DNA from 3 places in the Bradyrhizobium icense genome. Region 1 is predicted to be linked to each of the others. Evidence: riboswitches for the same ligand, from Rfam matches in the RefSeq annotation. Region 1 holds a riboswitch; each other region holds the start of a gene.
The links. Region 1 has a riboswitch for cobalamin ahead of LMTR13_RS04150 (ribonucleoside-diphosphate reductase subunit alpha). Riboswitches for the same ligand answer to the same signal wherever they lie in the genome.
Positions count from the first base shown of each region.

Region 1 (7,054 bases):
CAGTTGATCATCCGCTTGTCGTCGACGGACACGCGTCCGCCACGACGATCGATCGTGCCAAGGCCGGTCTGTTCGGCCACGGCAACGGGGTGCGTTACGAGAGGCGGCGTCTGACGCGCGGGCGCAGATGGTTCTGACCAGTCGAGCATTGTCGTTTCCTTTTGTTCTTGCTGCTTACTGGCAGGCTTCGCATTCGGGATTGTCGATCGAGCACGCCACCGCACCGGTTAAATCCGGCGCGGTGGCGGCCGGCGCGACGATGATCGGGGCTGGAGCCATCATCGTCACGGACGCGACGCTGTTGAGCTTGCCGTCGGTCCCCCGGAGCGTGGACTTTTCGACATGCGTCGCACTGCGCGAGCGCAGGTAATAGGTCGTCTTCAATCCGCGCGCCCACGCCAGCCGATACAGCGCGTCGAGCTTCTTGCCGCTAGGGTTGGCGATATAGAGGTTGAGTGATTGCGACTGGTCGATCCATTTCTGCCGCCGCGACGCCGCTTCGATCAACCAAGCGCTGTCGATCTCGAAGGCGGTCGCATAGAGCGCCTTGAGGTCATCGGGAATCCGATCGATGGCCCCGAGGCTGCCGTCGAAGTATTTGAGGTCGTTGACCATCACCTCGTCCCACAGCCCGCGCGCCTTGAGGTCACGAACGAGAAATTCGTTCACCACGGTGAAGTCGCCGGACATGTTGGATTTGACGTAGAGGTTCTGGTAGGCGGGCTCGATCGACTGCGCGACGCCGCAGATGTTGGAAATCGTCGCGGTCGGCGCGATCGCCATCACGTTCGAATTGCGCATGCCGATCGATCTAACGCGGTCGCGCAAGGTATCCCAGTCGAGCGTCATGCCGCGGTCCATCGCGAGACCGCCGCGCGCTTCCGCCAGCAGTTCGATCGAATCGATCGGCAAGATGCCGCGGCTCCACAGCGAGCCGTCAAACGACGGATAACGCCCGCGCTCGGCAGCCAGATCGACGGAAGCCGAGATGGCGTAGTAGGAAATCATCTCCATGCTGGTATCGGCGAACGTCACCGCCGCATCGGAAGCCATCGCGATCCGCATCGCCTGCAGCGCATCCTGGAATCCCATCAGCCCGAGACCGACCGGGCGGTGCCGCAGGTTCGAACGGCGCGCTTCGGGAATGGTGTAGAAATTGATGTCGATGACGTTGTCGAGCATGCGCATTGCCGTCGTCACACTGCGTTGCAGCCGCGTCTCGTCCAGCCGGCCTTGGCGCACATGGTGGAGCAGGTTGATCGAGCCGAGATTGCAGACGGCGGTTTCCTCGTCGGAGGTATTGAGCGTGATTTCCGTGCAGAGATTCGAGGAATGAATCACGCCGGCATGGCGCTGCGGCGAGCGCAGATTGCAGGGATCCTTGAACGTGATCCAGGGATGCCCGGTCTCGAACAGCATGGTCAGCATCCTGCGCCAGAGATCCGTGGCGCGGATCTGCTTGAACACGCGGATCTCACCCCGCGCCGCCTTTGCTTTGTAAGCCGCGTAACGCTCGGCGAACGCCTTGCCGTAAAGGTCATGCAGGTCGGGCGTCTCGTCCGGCGAGAACAGCGTCCATTCGCCATCGGCCTCGACGCGCTGCATGAACAGGTCCGGCACCCAGTTTGCGGTGTTCATGTCATGGGTGCGGCGGCGGTCGTCGCCGGTGTTCTTGCGCAGGTCCAAAAATTCCTCGATGTCGATGTGCCAGGTTTCGAGATAGGCGCAGACCGCGCCCTTGCGCTTGCCGCCCTGGTTGACGGCGATGGCGGTGTCGTTGGCGACTTTCAGAAACGGAACCACGCCCTGGCTTTCGCCATTGGTGCCCTTGATGTGGGCGCCGAGCCCGCGCACGCGGGTCCAGTCGTTGCCGAGGCCGCCGGAATATTTTGCCAGCAGCGCATTGTCCTTGACCGACTTGAAGATGCCGTCGAGATCGTCGGCGATGGTGGTGAGGAAGCAGGACGATAATTGCGGCCGCAGCGTGCCGGAATTGAACAGCGTCGGGGTCGAGGCCATGAAGTCGAACGACGACAGCAAATCGTAGAACTCGATCGCGCGTGTCTCACGGTCGATCTCGCGGACGGCGAGCCCCATCGCGACGCGCATGAAGAACGCCTGCGGCAGTTCGATGCGGTTGCCGTGCGCATGCAGGAAATAGCGATCGTACAGCGTCTGCAGCCCCAGGAACTGGAACGCCAGGTCGCGTTCCGGCTTCAGCGCCGCGGCAAGCTTGTTCAGGTCGAAGCGCGCCAGATCGGGATCGAGCAGTTCCGCCTTGACGCCGGCCTTGATGTAGGCCGGGAAATATTCGCCGTAGCGTGCGGCCATCTCGGCCTGCGACGCGCTGGTCGGCGTATCGTGCACGAAGGACAACACCTCGGTGCGCAGCTTGTCGAGCAAAAGCCGCGCGCTGACATAGGCGTAGTTCGGCTCCTGCTCCACCAGCGTCCGCGCGGCCATCACCGACGCCAGCGCCAGTTCGTCCTCGCTGATGCCGTCATAGAGATTGCGCTGCGTCTCGGCGAGCACCGCCATGGCGCCGACGCCCTCAAGGCCAGTGCAGGCTTCTTCGATGATCAGCGTCAGCCGCGCAATATCGAGCGGGACCTGCACGCCGCTGGCCAGCGTGACACGCAGCGAAGGCTCGCCCGACGGCTGGGTGGCCTTGGCCGCCCCCTGTCCTGCCCGCTGGCGCGTGCGTTCCTCGCGATAGAGCACATAGGCGCGCGCGACCTTGTGATGCTCGCTGCGCATCAACGCCAGTTCGACCTGGTCCTGCACGTCCTCGATATGAAAGGTGCGGCCCTCGCTCATCCGGCGCGACAGCGCGCCGACGACTTCGGCGGTCAGTAGCTCGACGATTTCATGCACGCGGCGGGAGGCGGCGGCGCCATGCCCCTCGACCGCGAGGAACGCCTTGGTCATCGCGACCGAAATCTTGCTCGCGTCGAATTTCGAAATCGTGCCGTTGCGGCGGATCACCTGCATTGGCGGCTGCGCTCCCGATGCGGCGAGCGATTCGGGGCGCAGTTGGATGAATGGAGCGGCGCTGGCTTCGCGATCGAGAGAGAGTGACATCAAGAGACCCCGTGATGGTGTTGGGGCCGGATGTCATGAGGACGCTACAGCTTTTAGCCCACGCGAAAACGCGGGGCATGAATCTGCAAGCGCCGCCGGGACACCCCGCCCGTGGACGTTTTCTTCGGTGTCGCGGCAGGTCTCCTGGCTTGCAGGTCGCCGTTGTCCCCGTGTCTTCCCAATGCGATGCCGCATCAGTGACGTAAGATTCGGGAGCAACTCACTGCTTACAGTTGCGGGGGCAGCGCCGGATTTTCGCGGCTTTCGCGCGATACACCGGCTTCCCTCTTAGCCACCATGTGTTGGGCCATGGCGGACCGTGACGGCTATATCTCGTGTTATTCGCATCCGGCTGTCAATGGGGCGAGCGGGCGATGTGCAAGAATTTCAACGACGGAACCCCGGGGCTGTGAACAACGATGACAACGCGCCGGTGATGTCGCCGAGTTGACGCGCCTGCCGCGTTGCCGATAAGTGGACCTGTCGTGGTTCTTCGGGAGACGTTCTTCCGAAGCTAAGAGGGAAGCCGGTGCGGCCGAAAAGCCAAAGCCGGAGCTGCCCCCGCAACTGTAAGCGGCGAGCCGCTGTCCAACAAAGTCACTGAGACCTCACGAGGTTTCGGGAAGGCCGGACAGCAGCATTGACCCGCGAGCCAGGAGACCTGCCTCGACAACATACACGTCCTCGGGCGGGGTGTCCCGGTGGTGCGGTTGCGATTCCGCGCGCGTTGCCGTAGCGGAATCCAGACGTGTCACTTCGGCCTTTGCCCCCAACTTTTGGGGTTAAGCCAATGTCTACTTCCACCATCTCCACTTCTTCACTTCCGGTTGCCTCCCTCGGCACGCCGCGCATCGGTCCGCGCCGCGAGCTGAAATTCGCGCTGGAGAGTTTCTGGTCGGGCGCGTCAGACGAGAAGGCGCTGATCGAGACCGGCGTCGGGCTTCGCGCCGCCAACTGGGCGCGCCAGAAAAAGTTCGGCGTCAACGTGATCCCGTCGAACGATTTCTCGTTCTACGACCAGATGCTCGACACGTCCGTGATGGTTGGTGCGATTCCGGAAATCTATCGCTGGAACGGCGGCCCGGTCCCGCTCGCGACATATTTTGCAATGGCCCGCGGCGCGCAAGGCAAGGCACATGAGGCGAGCTGCAGCCACGCCCATCACGGGCAGGACGCCGCGCACGGCGTGCCGGCGCTGGAAATGACAAAATGGTTCGACACCAATTACCACTTCATGGTGCCCGAACTGGCGAAGGATCAGCAGTTCACCCTCGCCTCGCGCAAGCCGATCGAGGAATACGAGGAAGCGAAAGCGCTGGGCTATCAGACCCGCCCCGTGCTGGTCGGCCCCGTCACGTTTCTCAAACTCGCCAAGAGCAAGGATGCCGGTTTCAATCCGCTGTCCCTGCTTGATCGCTTGCTGCCGGTCTACATCGAGGTGCTGCGCGAACTTGCCTACCGCGGCGCGGAATGGGTTCAGATCGACGAGCCGTGTCTCGTGCTCGACCTCGATATCGTCGCCCAGCAGGCGCTGCATTATGCCTATGCGGAGATCGCGAGCGCAGTGCCGCAGCTCAAGGTCATGCTGGCGACCTATTTTGGCGGGCTGGGCGCCAACCGCGATACCGCGCTGTCCCTTCCCGTTGCCGGCCTGCATCTCGACCTCGTGCGCGCGCCAGAACAGATCGACGAGCTTACCGGCTTTCCTGATGACCGCGTGCTGTCGCTCGGCCTCATCGATGGTCGTAACATCTGGCGCGCGGATTTGAGCCGGCTTCTCGACCGGCTCGAGCCCGTGATTGCCGAGCTTGGCAAGCATCGCGTGCAGATCGCCCCCTCCTGTTCGCTACTGCATGTCCCGATCGATCTGGCTCTGGAGACCGGGCTCGATCCCGAAATCAAGAGCTGGCTGGCGTTTTCGGTGCAGAAGCTCGAGGAGCTGACCGCCCTCGGAACGGCGCTTTCCGATGGCCGAGCAGCGGCCGAGGCCAGCCTGAAGGCATCGGATCAGGCGGCGACCTCCCGCAAGACTTCGCCGCGCATTCACGACGCGAAGGTGGCGGCACGCGTTGCCGGCATCGATGAGCCGATGCGCTTCCGCGCCAGCATCTTCGCTGAACGCGCCACCGTTCAGCGCGAGCGCTTCAACCTGCCGGCGTTCCCGACCACGACCATCGGCTCGTTCCCGCAAACCACTGATGTCAGGAACGCCCGATCCGCTCACGCCAGGGGCGCCCTGACGGACGAAGCCTATAAGCTCTATCTGCAGAATCAGACGGCCCGCACGGTGCGCTGGCAGGAAAATATCGGACTGGACGTGCTCGTGCATGGCGAGTTCGAGCGCAATGACATGGTGCAGTATTTCGGCGAACAGCTCGCAGGCTTCGCTTTCACCGCGCACGGCTGGGTGCAGTCCTACGGATCGCGCTACGTTCGCCCTCCGGTCTTGTTCGGCGACGTGTCGCGGCCGAAGCCGATGACGGTCGAGTGGTGGCAGTACGCCCAGTCGCTGACGAAAAAGCCGATGAAGGCGATGCTCACGGGCCCCGTCACCATCCTGAACTGGTCGTTCGTCCGCGACGACATTCCGCGCAGCGAGGCCTGCCGGCAGATCGCGCTTGCGATCCGCGACGAGGTCGCTGATCTCGAAGCGGCCGGCGCCGGCATGATCCAGATCGACGAGGCGGCGCTGCGGGAAGGCCTGCCGCTGCGCAAATCCGAATGGAAGGTTTATCTCGATTGGGCCGTCGACGCCTTCCGCCTCTGTTCGTCCGGCGTGCGCGACGAGACGCAGATCCACACTCACATGTGCTACTCGGAGTTCAACGACATCATCGGCGCGATCGGCGCAATGGACGCCGACGTGATCTCGATCGAGACCTCGCGTTCGAAGATGGAACTGCTCGATGTCTTCAGGGATTACCGATACCCGAACGAAATCGGTCCCGGAGTCTACGACATCCATTCGCCGCGCGTTCCCGAGATCGGCGAGATGACCGCCCTGCTGAAGCTGGCGCGGATGCGGCTATCCGATACCCAGATCTGGATCAATCCGGATTGCGGACTGAAAACGCGCAAATGGGAAGAGGTCCGCCCCGCGCTCGCCAACATGGTCGCCGCGGCCCGCGAATTGCGGGCATCGGCTTAGTTAGCGCGACGTGCTGCGTAGGGTGGGCAAAGGCGCGCTTCGCGCCGTGCCCACCATTTCTCCGGGATCTTCGACGTGAATGGTGGGCACGCTTCGCTTTGCCCACCCTACAGCTTTATGATCACCGCGGCAGATCGAAGGAGACCGCCATGCGCTTCTGGATTCAATGCACGAGGTTCGAGACGGGGCAGCCCATCCATATCAACATCGCGCTCGTCGGCAACATGTCGCGCGATGGCGAGCGCACCGTGCTCGCCTTTGTCGGCGGCGACGGGCAAAAGATCGAAGTGGTCGAGACGCCGGAACATATTCTGACTGTACACCTCGGGGCGCCGGCCGCGGCGCCATGACTGTTCGAACGTCAATCCCGGTCTGCGACAAGCATAAAAAAACGCGGCGTCGCCGCCGCGTTTTTTATTCAGAAGACAGCCCCGCGGCTCTTACGCCTGCGGCTGCGGCTCCAGACCCGGGTCCGGATCGGGACGCGGGCGCGGCTTGCCGGCGGGTGGCACGGCAGAGGCGCGCGGCGCGCTCGGCTCCAAGACCGACTCGCGGTTGGGCTTCTTGCCCTTCAAGAGATCGATGATCTCATCGCCGCTCAGCGTTTCGAACTCGAGCAGGCCTTTGGCCAGCATCTCGAGATCCTCGCGCTTCTCGGTGAGGATCTTGGTGGCCTCGTTGTAGCCTTCCTCGACCAGCCGCTTGATCTCCTTGTCGATCTTCTGGACGGTCGCTTCCGACGCGTTTTGTGTGCGCGACACCGACATGCCCAAAAACACTTCGTCCTGGTTTTCGCCATAGGACACTGTGCCGAGCTCTTCCGAC
Region 1 is NZ_CP016428.1:869,560-876,613, reverse strand. It holds gene LMTR13_RS04155 (ribonucleotide-diphosphate reductase subunit beta) at 1-149, opposite strand, end outside; gene LMTR13_RS04150 (ribonucleoside-diphosphate reductase subunit alpha) at 175-3,081, opposite strand; cobalamin riboswitch at 3,199-3,418, opposite strand; cobalamin riboswitch at 3,551-3,764, shown strand; gene metE (5-methyltetrahydropteroyltriglutamate--homocysteine S-methyltransferase) at 3,872-6,229, shown strand; gene LMTR13_RS04140 (hypothetical protein) at 6,379-6,579, shown strand; gene ftsH (ATP-dependent zinc metalloprotease FtsH) at 6,670-7,054, opposite strand, start outside.

Region 2 (7,054 bases), 3.4 Mb from region 1:
AGCCACATGAAGGCGGGCATGCCGGCGCGCGCCGCCGCATGTGCAACCGAAAGCGCCGCCGCAATCGACATTGGCTCGGCGATCGTTTCGAGCGCGCTCCATCGCAAGATGAGCGATGCGATAAGCGCGCACGCACCGTATGTACCGATCCGGCTGTCGCGCATGATCTCGAGCTTGCGCTCGCGCGTCCGGCCGCCGCCGAGCCCGTCGGCGGTATCGGCAAGGCCGTCCTCATGCATCGCGCCAGTGACGAGAACCGTGGCCGCCAGCGCCAGCATGGCTGCAGGGCTTGGCGTCAAGCCCACCTCGCGTGCGATCCAGTAGACCGCCGCACCGGCAAAGCCAACCAGCAATCCTGCCACCGGCAACGCCCAGCTCGCGCGGGCAACATCGCCATCGCTGACCGGCGTCGCCGGCCCGATAGGCAGAAGCGTGGAGAGCGAAACGGCGATTCTCAGGTCAGCGACGATGCCCCTGAGAAGCTCGAAATGATGCATGTGTCTTCAGCCCTCAAACGTCAACTCGCTCGCGATCACCCGACGACGCGTCGCAATACCGCCAAGCGCGGCATTACTTCAGCTTCATTGGCAATCCTGCCACGACGAATTCGACCTCATCCGCAACGGAGGCAATCGTCTGGTTCAGGATACCCGCCGCGTCCCGAAATGCGCGCGCCAGCGCATTATCCGGCACGATACCGAGCCCGACCTCGTTGGTGACCATAACGACCGGGCTGCGCTGGCGGGCAAGCGCGTCAGCGAGCAGCGAAGCCTCATGCGACCAGTTGCGTTCCGCGTGGAGCAGGTTCGACAGCCACAGCGTGAGGCAATCGACCAACCTTGCGCCACCGCCATCGGTTTCGATCAAGGCCTGGACGAGATCGAGCGGAACCTCGCGCTCGATCCAGTCCTTTCCTCGCCGCGCGCGATGCTTCGCTATTCGCTCACCCATTTCCTGATCGAGCGCCTCTGCCGTGGCGATATAGACGGGCTGTCCCGGAAAAGCGCGGGTGCGAACTTCTGCGCGTAGGCTTTTGCCCGATCGGGCGCCGCCCGTTAGGAGTATGATGTCCATGACGTCCTCCACTTATGGCCAGCACTAATCACCAATCTTCGACAAAGACAAAGGTGAAATCAGGCGATATGGGGCTTGCCTTGATAGGGAATTCTTGTGCATCAGGGCCAGGCACGACGGGAGAATGAGTGTGGGCTTTGCGGGAGCGATGGTGGTAGCGATGACGGTGGACGCCCTGTTGGGCTGGCCCAACGCGCTGTTCGCCCGCATTGGTCATCCCGTCACTTGGCTCGGGAGGCTGATCAACATTCTCGACATCAGCTTCAACCGGGCTATCGATCCGCCTGGAGTCAGGCGGATCGCTGGCGCAGCCGTGGCGCTTTTCGTGATTGGAGTTTCGGCCGGAATTGGATGGGCGGTTCAGGCCGCGCTCGCCTTTGAATGGAGCCGCATCGTCCTCCTGGGAATTCTCGCATGGCCCCTGGTCGCGCTGCGTTCGCTCTATGATCATGTGGCCGCCGTTGCGCATCCGTTGCAATCCGGTGATATCGCAGCCGCGCGTGCCGCGGTCGCGCACATCGTGGGACGCGATCCCGCAGCTCTCGATGAGGCGGGCATTGCGCGCGCGGCCATCGAGAGCCTGGCCGAGAATGCTTCCGACGGCATTGTGGCGCCCGTGTTCTGGGGAGCGTTGTTCGGGCTGCCGGGCATTGTCGGCTACAAGGCGATCAATACGCTCGATTCCATGATCGGCCATCGCACGATGCGCCACGAATCCTTCGGTTGGGCTGCCGCGCGCATTGACGATCTCGCCAATTTCATACCGGCGCGTCTCACAGGCATTTTGTTTGTGGTGCTGGCGACGCGGCCTTCGAATGCGTTGTCTTGCATGGCGAGGGATGCGCGCCGCCACCGCTCGATCAATGCCGGCTGGCCGGAAGCATCCATGGCCGGCGCGCTCGGCGTGCGGCTCAGCGGGCCGCGCATCTATCACGGTGGCACCGCCAACGAACCTTGGCTCAACGAGCGGGCGCGCGATCCGTTCGCTGCGGACATCCGGCAAGGGTTGAAGCTCTACGTCCGCGCCATGGTTCTTTTGGCCGCTGCGCTTGCGATTCTGGACTTCGCGTGACGGAGAGGGCAATGCTCGAGCATGGTGGAAATCTCGATCTCGCCGTTCAGCGCTTCGGCGGGCGTGCGCAGGACTGGATCGACCTCTCAACCGGGATCAATCGGCAGCCCTATCCGGTGGGTGAGGTGGAACCTAGATACTGGAGCGCGCTGCCGTCGCGATCCGATATCGAATCTCTCCATCAGGCTGCACAGCAGGCCTACGCCACCAAGGCGCGAATCGTGGCTCTTGGTGGCGCACAAGTAGCCATCCAATTGCTACCGAGTCTTTCGTCGCGCGGCCGGGCGCGAATTCTTGCGCCGACCTATAACGAGTACGCGGCGGTTCTTTCCGCCGCAGCCTGGGACGTGGCCCACGTTTCTGATCTCGAAGCGCTGGCGGGAGCCGATCTCGCCGTGGTTGTTAATCCCAACAATCCGGATGGTCGACGCCATCATCCGAACGAGTTTCTCTCGCTCTTGCCGCGCGTCGGTCGACTAGTGGTCGACGAGAGCTTTGCTGACGCCGTTTCCGGCTTGTCGCTGGCATCTGGGGCGGGACCCTCGGGGTTGTTGATCCTGCGCTCGTTCGGGAAATTTTACGGGCTTGCAGGACTGCGGCTCGGTTTCGCTCTCGGCAGCGAGGCCGATATCGCGGCGCTGGCGGCGATGGTGGGTCCATGGCCGATTTCCGGCGCAGCGATTGCGATCGGACGGCGCGCCTTGCTTGATCGCGAGTGGGCAAAGGCAACCGCGACGCGTCTGGCGCGCGATTGCCTCCGGCTGGATGCTGAAGTGCGATCGCAGGGCTGGCAACTGGTCGGCGGGACGCCGCTGTTCCGGCTCTACGAGACCGGCGACGCGCGCGCCGCGCAGGCGCGACTCGCTCGCGGCCAGATATGGTCGCGTGTTTTTGAGCAAAAGCCGGGATGGCTCCGGCTGGGCTTGCCGGGTAACGGGACGGAATGGTCGCGGCTTGCTGCCGCGCTCTCGCGTTGATCACTAATACTCAGCGCGCGAGTGCAAGCAGCCCATTTACATCGAGATGGCTGTCGATGTGATCGGCAAGCGCATCGAGCGCGCTCTCCACCCTGGCGCGGTATTGCTGGTCTGCGGCCGGAATGTCCAGTTGCGCGAGAAATGCGCTGCGGAAATTGTCCGAAGCAAACAGGCCGTGCAGGTAGCTACCGTACACGCGTCCGTCGCTGGAAACTGCGCCTTCCGGCGCGCTGCTAATCAAAGCAAATGGCCGTGCACGGTCCGGCCCGTCGGTATGCCCGATGTGAATCTCGTAAGCCTCGATCGGCCGGTCCGTTGCGGTATGGACCGCCGCAACCCGCGTGAGAGTCTTTTGTGGCGTCATCACCGTCGTCACGTCGAGGAGTCCGAGGCCGGGCGTTTCTCCCGCCGGTCCCTCGATTCCTGTAGGATCCGCCACACTGCGTCCGAGCATCTGGTAACCGCCGCAGACGCCGAGCACATGGCCGCCGCGACGGTGATGCGCGAGAAGATCGATGTCCCAGCCCTGCGCGCGCAGGAAGGTGAGGTCGCCGCGTGTCGACTTCGAGCCGGGAAGGATCACGAGTTTTGCATCGCCCGGGATTGCCTCTCCAGGCCGGACCATCACAAGGTCGACATCTGGCTCGAGCTTCAGCGGATCGAGGTCGTCAAAGTTCGCGATCCGCGACAGCGCGAGAAAGGCAATCTTGCACTTGCCTACCTTGCGAGCGTCAACAAGCCCCAGCGCATCTTCCGCCGGAAACTCGCCAGCGCGGGCGAAATAGGGCAGAACCCCAAATCCCCGCCAGGATGTGCGTGCTTCGATCAGCCGGTAGCCGTTATCAAACAGCGTCGGATCGCCGCGGAACTTGTTGATGACGAAGCCGCAGATCATGGCCGCATCGTCGGCATCCAGCACGGCCTTGATGCCGATGAGCTGTGCAATCACACCGCCGCGATCGATGTCGCCGACCAGCACCACTGGCACGTTGGCCTTGCGGGCAAAACCCATATTGGCAATATCGGCGCTCCTCAGATTGACCTCGGCTGGGCTGCCGGCGCCCTCGACCAGAACAAGATCGGCACGATCCTTCAGGCGCCCGAAACTTTCGAGGACCGGCTCCATCAGCGATGACTTCATCGCAGCGTACGCGCGGGCTCGCAGCGTCGCCACGCGCCGTCCCTGCACGATGATCTGGGCGCCAACATCTGTCTCCGGCTTGAGCAGGACGGGATTCATGTCGGTGTGCGGCTCGACACCTGCGGCCTGCGCCTGCAACGCCTGCGCGCGTCCGATCTCGCCACCGTCGATTGTCACGGCCGCATTGTTCGACATGTTCTGTGGCTTGAAGGGCAGCACCCGATAGCCGCGGCGGGTCGCGGCGCGCGCAAGGGCGGCAACGATGAGCGACTTGCCTACGTCCGATCCTGCTCCCTGGATCATCAATGCGCGCGCCATCGAATCGGATTCCGCGGTTGATTCGTCAGTACTCAACGCCGGGCTGCGCCTTGATGCCGGATCGGAAAGGATGCTTCACGAGCGTCATCTCCGTGACGAGGTCGGCGGCATCGATCAATTCCTGCCTGGCATTGCGCCCCGTGAGGACGACATGCGTCATCGGCGGCTTTGAATTGTTCAGGAACTCGACGACTTCTGCGATCTCCAGATAGTCGTAGCGAAGAGCAATGTTGATCTCGTCGAGCACGACCATGCGCAAGGCTTCATCGGCGATCAGCTGCTTGGCCTTTTGCCATGCGGCGCGCGCCGCGGCGATATCCCGGGCGCGGTCCTGTGTTTCCCAGGTGAACCCTTCACCCATCGCATGGAATTGACACAATTCACCAAAATGTCCGGTCAGCAGGCGACGCTCGCCGGTGTCCCACGCACCTTTGATGAATTGCACGACGGCGCAGGGAAAGCCATGCGCGACGCACCGCATGATCATGCCGAAAGCCGAGGAGGATTTCCCCTTGCCCGCGCCGGTATGCACGATGATGAGTCCCTTCTCGCCGCTCTTGACGGCCATCATCCGGTCGCGCGCTGCTTTTTTCTTCGCCATTTTGGCCGCATGGCGGGCGTCCAGCGAGGCTTCGGAGGTCACGGTTTCGTCCTCAGCGGCATCAGGTTCGGAAGTCATCAGCACGCTCCTTTGGCTTGACAAGTTGCACGCTTGGGCAAATGGTGGGGTGGCGTTGGTTCCTGTCCTACGACAGGCGAAGAGGGAATGCGATAGGGCTCTAGCCGCAAAGCTTGAACCTGAAACGCAGCCGCCCCCGCGACCGTGACCGGAGAGATCTCTAGAAGCCACTGACCCGTCAGGGGTTGGGAAGGCGGAGATCGAAGGGAAAACCTGCTCCGCAAGCCGGGAGACCTGCCAGCGCAGAGACTTGAGACCGGCGGACGGGGTGCTCCGCGACGGCAACGAACCGTTGTGTCTTCGGTTCGTGCGCCTCATCGCCTCCGCCAACACGTCGAGGAGGGCGATGACCGTCACGCTTCATGTCTGTATCACCTGCCGTGCCGGCCAACCCCTAAGCGAAGGCGAAATCACGCCAGGCGCGCGTCTGCACAGCGCCATCTTCGAGGCCGGCGTGCCGGAAAACGTCCACGTCGTTCCGGTCGAATGCCTGTCCGCTTGTAGCCACGGTTGCTCGGTCGCGCTCAGCGCGCCTGGACGGTGGTCTTACGTCTACGGCCGCCTGTCCGACGCAAATGCGCCGGACGTGATCGCCGGTGCTGCGGCCTATGCGGCGGCGCCCGACGGCATCGTGCCGTGGCGCAGCCGGCCGGAGATCTTCCGCAAACAATCGCTTGCCCGCATTCCACCCATCACCATCCTGCCGGAGGCCGCAGAATGAACACGCTCGCCAAGGTTCCGGTCACGGTCGTCACCGGCTTTCTCGGTTCGGGCAAGACGACGCTGATCCAGCACCTGATCGCCAACGCCAACGGCAAGAAGCTTGCGGTGCTCGTCAACGAGTTCGGCAGCGAAGGCGTGGATGGAGAGATCCTGAAGTCCTGCGCGGATGTCAATTGTCCGGCCGAGAATATCGTCGAGCTCGCCAATGGCTGCATCTGCTGCACGGTCTCTAACGACTTCATTCCCGCCATGGAGCAGCTGCTCTCGCGGCGCGTGAAGCCCGACCATATCCTGATCGAGACATCGGGATTGGCCTTGCCAAAGCCGCTGCTCAAGGCGTTCGATTGGCCGGAGATCCGCTCGCGGATCACGGTCGACGGCGTGATTGCGCTTGCGGATGCCGAGGCTGTGGCGGCCGGCCGCTTTGCGCCAGACCCAGTCGCGGTGGAAGCGCAGCGTGCGGCCGATGAAAACCTCGATCACGAGACGCCGCTGTCGGAAGTGTTCGAGGATCAGATCGCGTGCGCGGATATCGTGCTGCTCACCAAGGCGGACCTTGCCGGCGTTGAAGGACTTGAAGCGGCCAAGGCGGCGATCGTCGCCGAAATGCCGCGTCGCGTGCCGATGTTGCCGGTCGTCGACGGCGCTGTCGATGCGCGTATCATCCTTGGTCTCGAAGCGGCGGCAGAAGACGATCTCGCTGCGCGCCCCTCTCATCATGACGGCGAAGAAGAGCACGAGCACGACGACTTCGCCTCGGTTATAGTTGAGCTCCCGGAACTTGCTGATATCGATGCGCTGGTCGGATCGATCCAGCGGCTTGCGCGCGAGCAGAATGTGCTGCGCGCCAAGGGATATATCGCGGTCGCGGGCAAGCCGATGCGATTGCTCCTGCAATCGGTCGGGGAGCGGGTGCGGCATCAATTCGATATGCCCTGGGGCACGCGGCCAAGGCAGTCGAAATTGGTTCTGATCGGTGAACACGACGATATTGATGAGGCCGCTATCAGGGCGGGACTTGGTGTCTGATGCACGTCGTGTTTCGCGAGAGCCGCGGTCTTGAGGAGACC
Region 2 is NZ_CP016428.1:5,809,736-5,816,789, reverse strand. It holds gene cobS (adenosylcobinamide-GDP ribazoletransferase) at 1-497, opposite strand, end outside; gene cobU (bifunctional adenosylcobinamide kinase/adenosylcobinamide-phosphate guanylyltransferase) at 571-1,074, opposite strand; gene cbiB (adenosylcobinamide-phosphate synthase CbiB) at 1,205-2,146, shown strand; gene cobD (threonine-phosphate decarboxylase CobD) at 2,158-3,123, shown strand; gene LMTR13_RS27155 (cobyric acid synthase) at 3,134-4,582, opposite strand; gene cobO (cob(I)yrinic acid a,c-diamide adenosyltransferase) at 4,608-5,261, opposite strand; cobalamin riboswitch at 5,301-5,517, shown strand; gene LMTR13_RS27145 (DUF1636 family protein) at 5,608-5,982, shown strand; gene cobW (cobalamin biosynthesis protein CobW) at 5,979-7,013, shown strand; gene cobN (cobaltochelatase subunit CobN) at 7,013-7,054, shown strand, end outside.
Region 2: linked by a shared signal. The riboswitch ahead of LMTR13_RS27145 (DUF1636 family protein) and the one ahead of LMTR13_RS04150 (ribonucleoside-diphosphate reductase subunit alpha) in region 1 are both predicted to bind cobalamin.

Region 3 (7,054 bases), 3.4 Mb from region 1:
GCTTGGTGAGCTCGGCCTGACGGGCCAGGGCAACATCGCGATGGACGGTCGAAACGCCCGGGCACTCCTGGTAGACCCACTCGGGTAGCATGTCGTCCTGCCTTGGTGATTGTTCAAGGTGCAGCGGCCTTCGCACAAGTGCTACTACACGCGCTTGAGGATGTAGCTATCCATGATCCAGCCGTTCCTGGCGCGTGCTTCCTGTCGTGCGGCGACGATGCCTGGCCCCACTTCTGCAAGCGCACCTGACATGGTGATCTGCTCGGGCATCCCGAGATAGGCGCCCCACCAGATATGTAGTCCGTTCGGGTCGAGCGACTGGAACGCGGCACCGCCATCGAGCATGACGACCACGGTGTCGGTGCCGGAGGGCCAACCGACCTCGCGCAGCCGCCGTCCGGTGGTGACGAGAAAGAGCTCCCCGATGTCGTTCAGCGGCAGTGAATGCACGGCGCAAAGTGCCTGGATCGACGTGACGCCTGGCACGACCTCGATCGTTGGCAACGGATCAAGCCTTCGTGCGATCCGCAGGCTCGAGTCGTATAGCGAAGGATCGCCCCAGATCAGCAGGGCAACGCGCCCGTCATGACCGATATGCGCCGCAATTGCCCGGGACCAGGTCAGGGCGACGGCGTCGTGCCATTCCTCCACTCCCTTGCGGTAGTGCTCCTGCGCGGTGTCGCGAACGGGCAGGTCGAACTCAGCAACGCGCGTGTGGCTGTTCGTCAAGGCTTGCGCACAAATGAGCCGGCGCAGGTCGGCGAGATCGGACTTCGCGGCACCTTTGCGCGGAATCAGCACCAGGTCAGCCGCATTGATCGCGCGGATCGCAGCAAGCGTGAGCTGCTCGGGATCGCCGCAGCCAATGCCTATCAGGGAGAGTGTCAGCATCACGTTATGAGTGGGGGCGGCCGCGCTTGCGACCGCCCTTACGCCATCTTCAGGCTGCGTTGTGAAGGCGATAGGTAACAAGACCATCGGCCGTCACACCTCGCAGTGATTTCGCCAGTGCCAGCACGGCCAGATCGGCCAGCGACTCAAATACTACGACGAGCGCGTAGGAAGCGGCGAAAGACGCGATGGAGGCGAGGTTCTCGGCCGCAAAGCCCGCACCATACAGCGCCCAGAAGGCGACCCACGCCACGATGCCGGATTGATAGGCGGTCGAAAGCGCAAGCGCCTGGCGATACTGCAGGTCAACATAGGCGGTGTTGCGAGGAATGATCCACCCGGCCAGCGCCTGGATCGCAAACAAAGGCACCAGCAGCGTGGTCACGTTCATACCATATTGCGGCAGGTCGGTCGGTACGAAGAACAGCCCCTGCAGCAGAAGACCAAGCGCCAGCCCGAACGCGGCTGGCGCTGCACCGAACAGGAGAAACAGCGTCGAGCCGAGAATGAAATGCACCTCCGAGACCCCGATCCGGAAATGCGGCAGGAGTTCGAAGAACGAGAAGACCAGAGCCGTTGTTGCGACGGTGCGCACCGCGAATGAAACAATCCCCTGCTCGCGCACGGTTTCGACCGTGAGCTTGAGAGCGCAGCCGGCGGCAACGGCACCGGTCGCGTAACTCAGCACGAGCTTGGCGCCCGTAACGATACCTGGTTCAATATGCATGACTTACGTCCCTTCTGCCGTCACACCCGACGGCGCTGGTGATAAAAAACTACAGGGCCGGTCTCCTGGCTCGCGGTTCGAAACGGATCCCGGCCTTCCCAAGCTTGACGGCCCAGTGGCGGTTCGGAGCCCATCACCGCTTACAGGCGCGGGGGCGGCCGCGGCTTTGGGCGCCGCATTCAGGTCCGCCCTTCCCCGTTCCCGATTATGCTCCGGCGCTTTGCGCCGCTTCGAGCACCATGCCTGCTCTGTGTGCTCCTTCCGACGAGGAGACGTCAAGGGGCACGCAAGATCGGGCGACGGCATCATCACAGAGTCTCTCCCGCCAACGCGCCGAAAAGAATGACCGCCGCCGTCGTTGCGGCGCTGGCTTGCGCGAGCTGCTCTGCAAGCTTTGCAATCGTGGTGCGGACAATCCGCTCCTCAGCGCGGCCCAGAGACTCCGCAAATAGCGCCGGCGTGTCGGGAGCCATGCCGTGCTCGATCAGCTTTGCCGCGAGCGCCGGGAATGTGCGCTTGCCCATATAGACCACGGTCGTCGATTCCGGATCGGCCAGTGCCGCCCAATTAAGATCCGCGGGCAAACGCCCGGTGACATCTGCGCCGGTCACGAACTGGACGCGGCGCGAGGTGTGCCGGCGGGTGAGTGGAATGCCGGCGCGCGCTGCCGCAACGCAGGCCGAGGTGACGCCTGGTATGATCTCGTAGTCGATGCCCGCAGTTTGCAGCGCCTCGATCTCTTCTTCAAGCCGGCCGAAGATGCCGGCGTCTCCCGATTTCAAACGAACAACGCGGGCGCCTGCGGCAGCGTAGTCGATGAGCAGCCGGTTGACGTGCTCCTGTTTGGCTGAGGGCCGGCCCACACGCTTGCCAACCGCTACCAGATTGGCCCCGGCTCGGGCGTAATCGAGGATCGCGCCCGAGGCAAGGTCGTCATACAGCACGACATCAGCGGCGCGCAGACGCGCAGCCGCCTTGAGCGTCAGGAGCTCGGGATCGCCTGGGCCGGCCGAGACAAAGGAAACAAAGCCGCTCACATGTTCTCCGCAATGAGGTGGAAGAACGTGCCGGTGGCGTAGCCTCGCCGCGAGCCCGTCTCCGCAACGACCGCGCCAGTCGCGTCGCGCACGATAGCCAAAGGTGTATCGGGCTGCGAGACGATGGTGGAGTAATGGAATTCATGGCCGCGCAGGAGCGCGCCGGCCTGATATCCGGGCATCGGCAGCGCGAGTTCCGCAAGCCGATAGCCCAGATGCATGCGACGTTGGGCAAAACTCGTATGCAGGCCGAGCAGTCCCGTCATCTCATGGTGTGTGCCATTGGCGTCAGTTAAGGCGGTGCCAAGCAGCATGTAGCCGCCACACTCGCCATGTACCGGCCGTGTCTCTGCAAAGGATTTTAGCGCACGGCGAAATCGGCGATTTGCCGCGAGTTGGCCGGCGTGCAATTCCGGATAGCCGCCGGGCAGCCAGCAGACGTCGGCACTGTCATCAGGACCCTCGTCGGCGAGCGGCGAGAACGTCGTGATCTCGGCTCCGGCGGCACGCCAGGCCTCCAGCATGTGCGGATAGACGAACGAGAATGCGCCGTCGCGCGCCAGAGCGATGCGTTGGCCGGGTGGCTTGACGCTTGGGCCGTGCGCGGCGCATGGCGCCGTCCGGGCACATGCCGCGGATTGCAGCACTGCATCGAGATCGACATGCTCGGCGACGAAGCGGGCGGCTTCCGCGATCAGGCCTTCGACCTCGCCCTGCTCCTCAGCCTGTACCAGGCCAAGATGCCGCGTCGGCAAGGTGATCGCGGCGTGGCGGGGCAACGTCCCGAACACCAGAATGCCGGCTCCTGCCATGGCACGGCGCACCAGGTCCTCGTGTCGCGTGCTGGCGACGCGGTTGAGAACGACGCCGGCAAGACACACGCCCGCGCGGAAATCGCGCAGTCCCGCAGCCACCGCCGCGGCGGTTTGCGCCTGTCCGGAGGGATCGATCACAAGCAGCACCGGCCAGCCCATCATCTCGGCGATATCGGAGGTAGCGCCGGTCCCCGAGACGCCCCGTGCGGCAACGCCGTCGAACAGGCCCATCGAGCCTTCGGCCAGAACGAGGTCCGCATTCGCCCCGCGCGAGGCGAGCGCTTCGATCGCCTCGCGTTGCATGGCCCAGCTATCGATGTTGACAGAGGTGCGCCCCGTGGCGGCCGCATGAAAGGCGGGATCGATATAATCCGGCCCGCTCTTGAAGCACTGGACCTTCAGCCCGCGATCGCGATAGGCGCGCGCCAACGCCAGCGTCAGCGTCGTCTTGCCGACACCGGACGCCGGCGCGGAGATGACGAGGCTCGCCGTCATCACGAGCCTTCCGGAAAGCGCGGCGTCGGCCCGAGCGGCCGATAGCGGCGGTCATAGTCGACGGCATACAGGCGGCTCTCTCCGAAATCTTCCGAACCTAGTGTGCGTCCAACCAGAATAACGGCCGTGCGCTCGAGCTCGGTGCTTACAGCAGAGTCCAGGGTACCGAGCGTGGCGCGGATGATGAGCTGATCCGGCCAGCTTGCGCGCCAGACTATTGCGACCGGGCAGTCTCCTCCGTAGTGCGGCGTCAGCTCATCAATCACCCTGGAAAGGAGATGGATCGAGAGATGGATGGCGAGCACCGCACCGGTCGCGGCGAAGGTGGCGAGCTTCTCGCCTTCGGGCATCGCGCTCGCCCTGCCCGGCATCCGCGTCAGCACGACCGATTGCACAAGACCCGGCAGCGTGAGCTCGGCCTCGAGTGCTGCCGCGGCGGCGGAAAAGGCCGGCACGCCGGGCGTGATTGAATAGGAGATTTGAAGCGCGCGCAGGCGGCGCAATTGCTCGCCCATCGCCGACCAGATCGAGAGATCTCCGGAATGCAGCCGTGCGACGTCCTTGCCCTCACGATGCGCGGCGACGATCTCCGACATGATGTCGTCGAGCGACAGCGGCGCGGTGTTCACGATCCGTGCATCCCTTGGGCAATGCGCAAGAACGCCCTCGGGCACGAGAGAGCCGGCATAGAGGCAGACCGGACAGGCAGCGATGAGATCGCGTCCGCGCAAGGTGAGCAGGTCGGCCGCGCCCGGTCCGGCGCCGATGAAATGCACCGTCATTCGCCGTCTCCTTCCGCGATCGCTGCGGTCGCCGTCCGATCTTGCGAGACGGCCCGCGTCGAAACGAGGCGAGCACCACGGCCGGCGACCGCAAGCGCCGCGGCTTCGGCGATGGAGCCCGTACCGAACTTCGCCTTGATCAGTTCGGACTGTGTGGGCGTGGCAATGCCGGCCAGAACATCGGCCGAAACAGGCTTGATCGGCACGTTGAGTTCGCGCGCTAGCAATTTGAGCGCGGCGGTTTCGGCCTTGTCGCTGACCGTTGCAACTGCAGCGAGATCTTCAGGGCCGCCCGCGTCGGCGAGAGCTTCGCGCAACGCAGCCAGTGTGACGTCATGCTTGAATCCAAAGCCTGCGGCCTTCACTTGAGTGCACTCCATTGCACGACCGGCCGCGCCGCTTCCCAGGACCGGTAGCGGCCGAGGTGTCCTGCATGCGCAATCTCGATTCGCATCAACTCGCCACCGTGGCGTTGATGAAGGTCCGATAGTAGCGCCTCGGTCTCCAGCGTGACGGCATGCGCAACCACCCGGGTTCTCGGCTCAATGCGCGACCAGACCGCATCGAACATCCTGGCGTCGAGCCCTCCGCCGATGAAGACGGCTTGCGCTGTCTGAAGGCCTGAGAGGATATCAGGCGCTGTTCCCTCAATGATGACGATCCGATGCGTCAGACCGAAGGTCGCGGCGTTGCTGTGAATATTCGCCACGCGATCAGCCCGCGCTTCGATGGCGATCGCCGTGCCACCGCAGAAAGCCCATTCCACCGAGATTGAACCTGAACCGGCGCCAATGTCCCACAATCTTGCCCCGGGCCTCGGCGCCAGCGCCGAAAGCGCGAGCGCGCGCATTGGCCGCTTGGTTATCTGGCCATCATGCACGAAGAGCGCGTCCGAAAAACCGGAGCTGCGAGGAACGCCGTCCGGTCCCGTGGCTTCGAGTGCAACTGCCACGGGAGCCGCGATCGCGTCGGCCGCGTAGCTCTCGGCGCGTTGTTGCGCCACGGATTCGCGGGCACCACCGAGCGCGGTGAGCGTCCACAGCCGTGACTCGCCCCATCCGCGCGCCGTCAACCATTTGGCCAGATCGCCGGGCGCCTTGTCGTCGCGCACGAGACAAATGATGCGCGCTCCACGTGTCAGATGCGGCATCAGGCGTTCGAATGGCGCCGCGTGGAGACCAAGACAGACGACAGATTCGAGCCGCCATCCGAGCCGCGCCGCGGCGAACGAGAATGTCGACGGCGCGGGATGCGCAATCCATTCGCTCTTGCTGAGCCGTTCCGCGAGACTGGCTCCTACGCCGTACCAGAACGGATCGCCCGAGGCGAGCACCACCGTCGGACGGCCGCGGCAGGCCAGCACGCAATCTGTCTCGAACGGCGCCGGCCAGCGACGGCCGCGGTCGGCAATCCCTGCCAGCGCAAGATGCCGTTCGCCGCCAAACACCGTCTCGGCTTCCGCAAGCGCCTTTCGGCTTGCATCCGAGAGCCCGGCAAGTCCATCTTCGCCAATGCCGATAATGGTCAGCCAGGGATCATGCATGATGCGCGCCCTCATTCTGGGCGGAACAAGCGATGCCAATCTGCTCGCGGACGCTGTCGCGCGCGCGGGGTGTGATGCGATCTATTCCTATGGAGGTCGCACCCGCGCCCCCGCGAACCAGCCGCTGCCGACCCGCATCGGTGGCTTCGGCGGCGTGAACGGCCTTGCCGAGTTCATTCGGCGCGAGGGAATAACGCATCTTGTCGATGCAACCCATCCCTTCGCGGCCGAGATGAGCCGCAATGCGGTTGCAGCGTGCGAGACGACCGGAACACCGCTGATTGCGCTCGAGCGCGCGCCCTGGGCAAAAGAGGCCGGGGACACTTGGATCGAGGCCGCGGATATCACCTCTGCTGCCGCAGTGTTGCCGAACAATCGCGCGCGGGTATTTCTTGCGATCGGACGGCAGCACATCGCAGCTTTCAGCGCCAGGCCGCAGCACGCCTACATTTTGCGGTTTGTCGATCCTCCCGACGGACCACTGCCGTTTCCGGACGTCGATGTCATCGTGTCGCGCGGACCATTCACCCTCGCCGGCGAATTGGAGATGATGCGCACGCGCGGCATCGAATGGGTCGTTGCCCGCAACTCCGGTGGAGCGGGCGCGCGCGCCAAGATCGACGCCGCGCGCGAGCTCGGCCTTTCCGTCGTGATGCTCAAGCGGCCCGAATTGCCTGACAGGCCGCGGGTCGAAAGCGTGGCGGAGGTCATGCAATGGCTCGGTCATCGCGCATGCCTCGGTGCATAGACCCAGCGACCGACGC
Region 3 is NZ_CP016428.1:5,796,263-5,803,316, forward strand. It holds gene cobT (nicotinate-nucleotide--dimethylbenzimidazole phosphoribosyltransferase) at 1-91, opposite strand, end outside; gene cobF (precorrin-6A synthase (deacetylating)) at 145-891, opposite strand; gene LMTR13_RS27080 (energy-coupling factor ABC transporter permease) at 941-1,618, opposite strand; cobalamin riboswitch at 1,657-1,875, opposite strand; gene cobA (uroporphyrinogen-III C-methyltransferase) at 1,927-2,655, opposite strand; gene LMTR13_RS27090 (cobyrinate a,c-diamide synthase) at 2,652-3,965, opposite strand; gene cobM (precorrin-4 C(11)-methyltransferase) at 3,965-4,747, opposite strand; gene LMTR13_RS27100 (cobalamin biosynthesis protein) at 4,744-5,112, opposite strand; gene LMTR13_RS27105 (bifunctional cobalt-precorrin-7 (C(5))-methyltransferase/cobalt-precorrin-6B (C(15))-methyltransferase) at 5,109-6,290, opposite strand; gene LMTR13_RS27110 (cobalt-precorrin-6A reductase) at 6,289-7,038, shown strand; gene cobJ (precorrin-3B C(17)-methyltransferase) at 7,014-7,054, opposite strand, start outside.
Region 3: linked by a shared signal. The riboswitch ahead of LMTR13_RS27080 (energy-coupling factor ABC transporter permease) and the one ahead of LMTR13_RS04150 (ribonucleoside-diphosphate reductase subunit alpha) in region 1 are both predicted to bind cobalamin.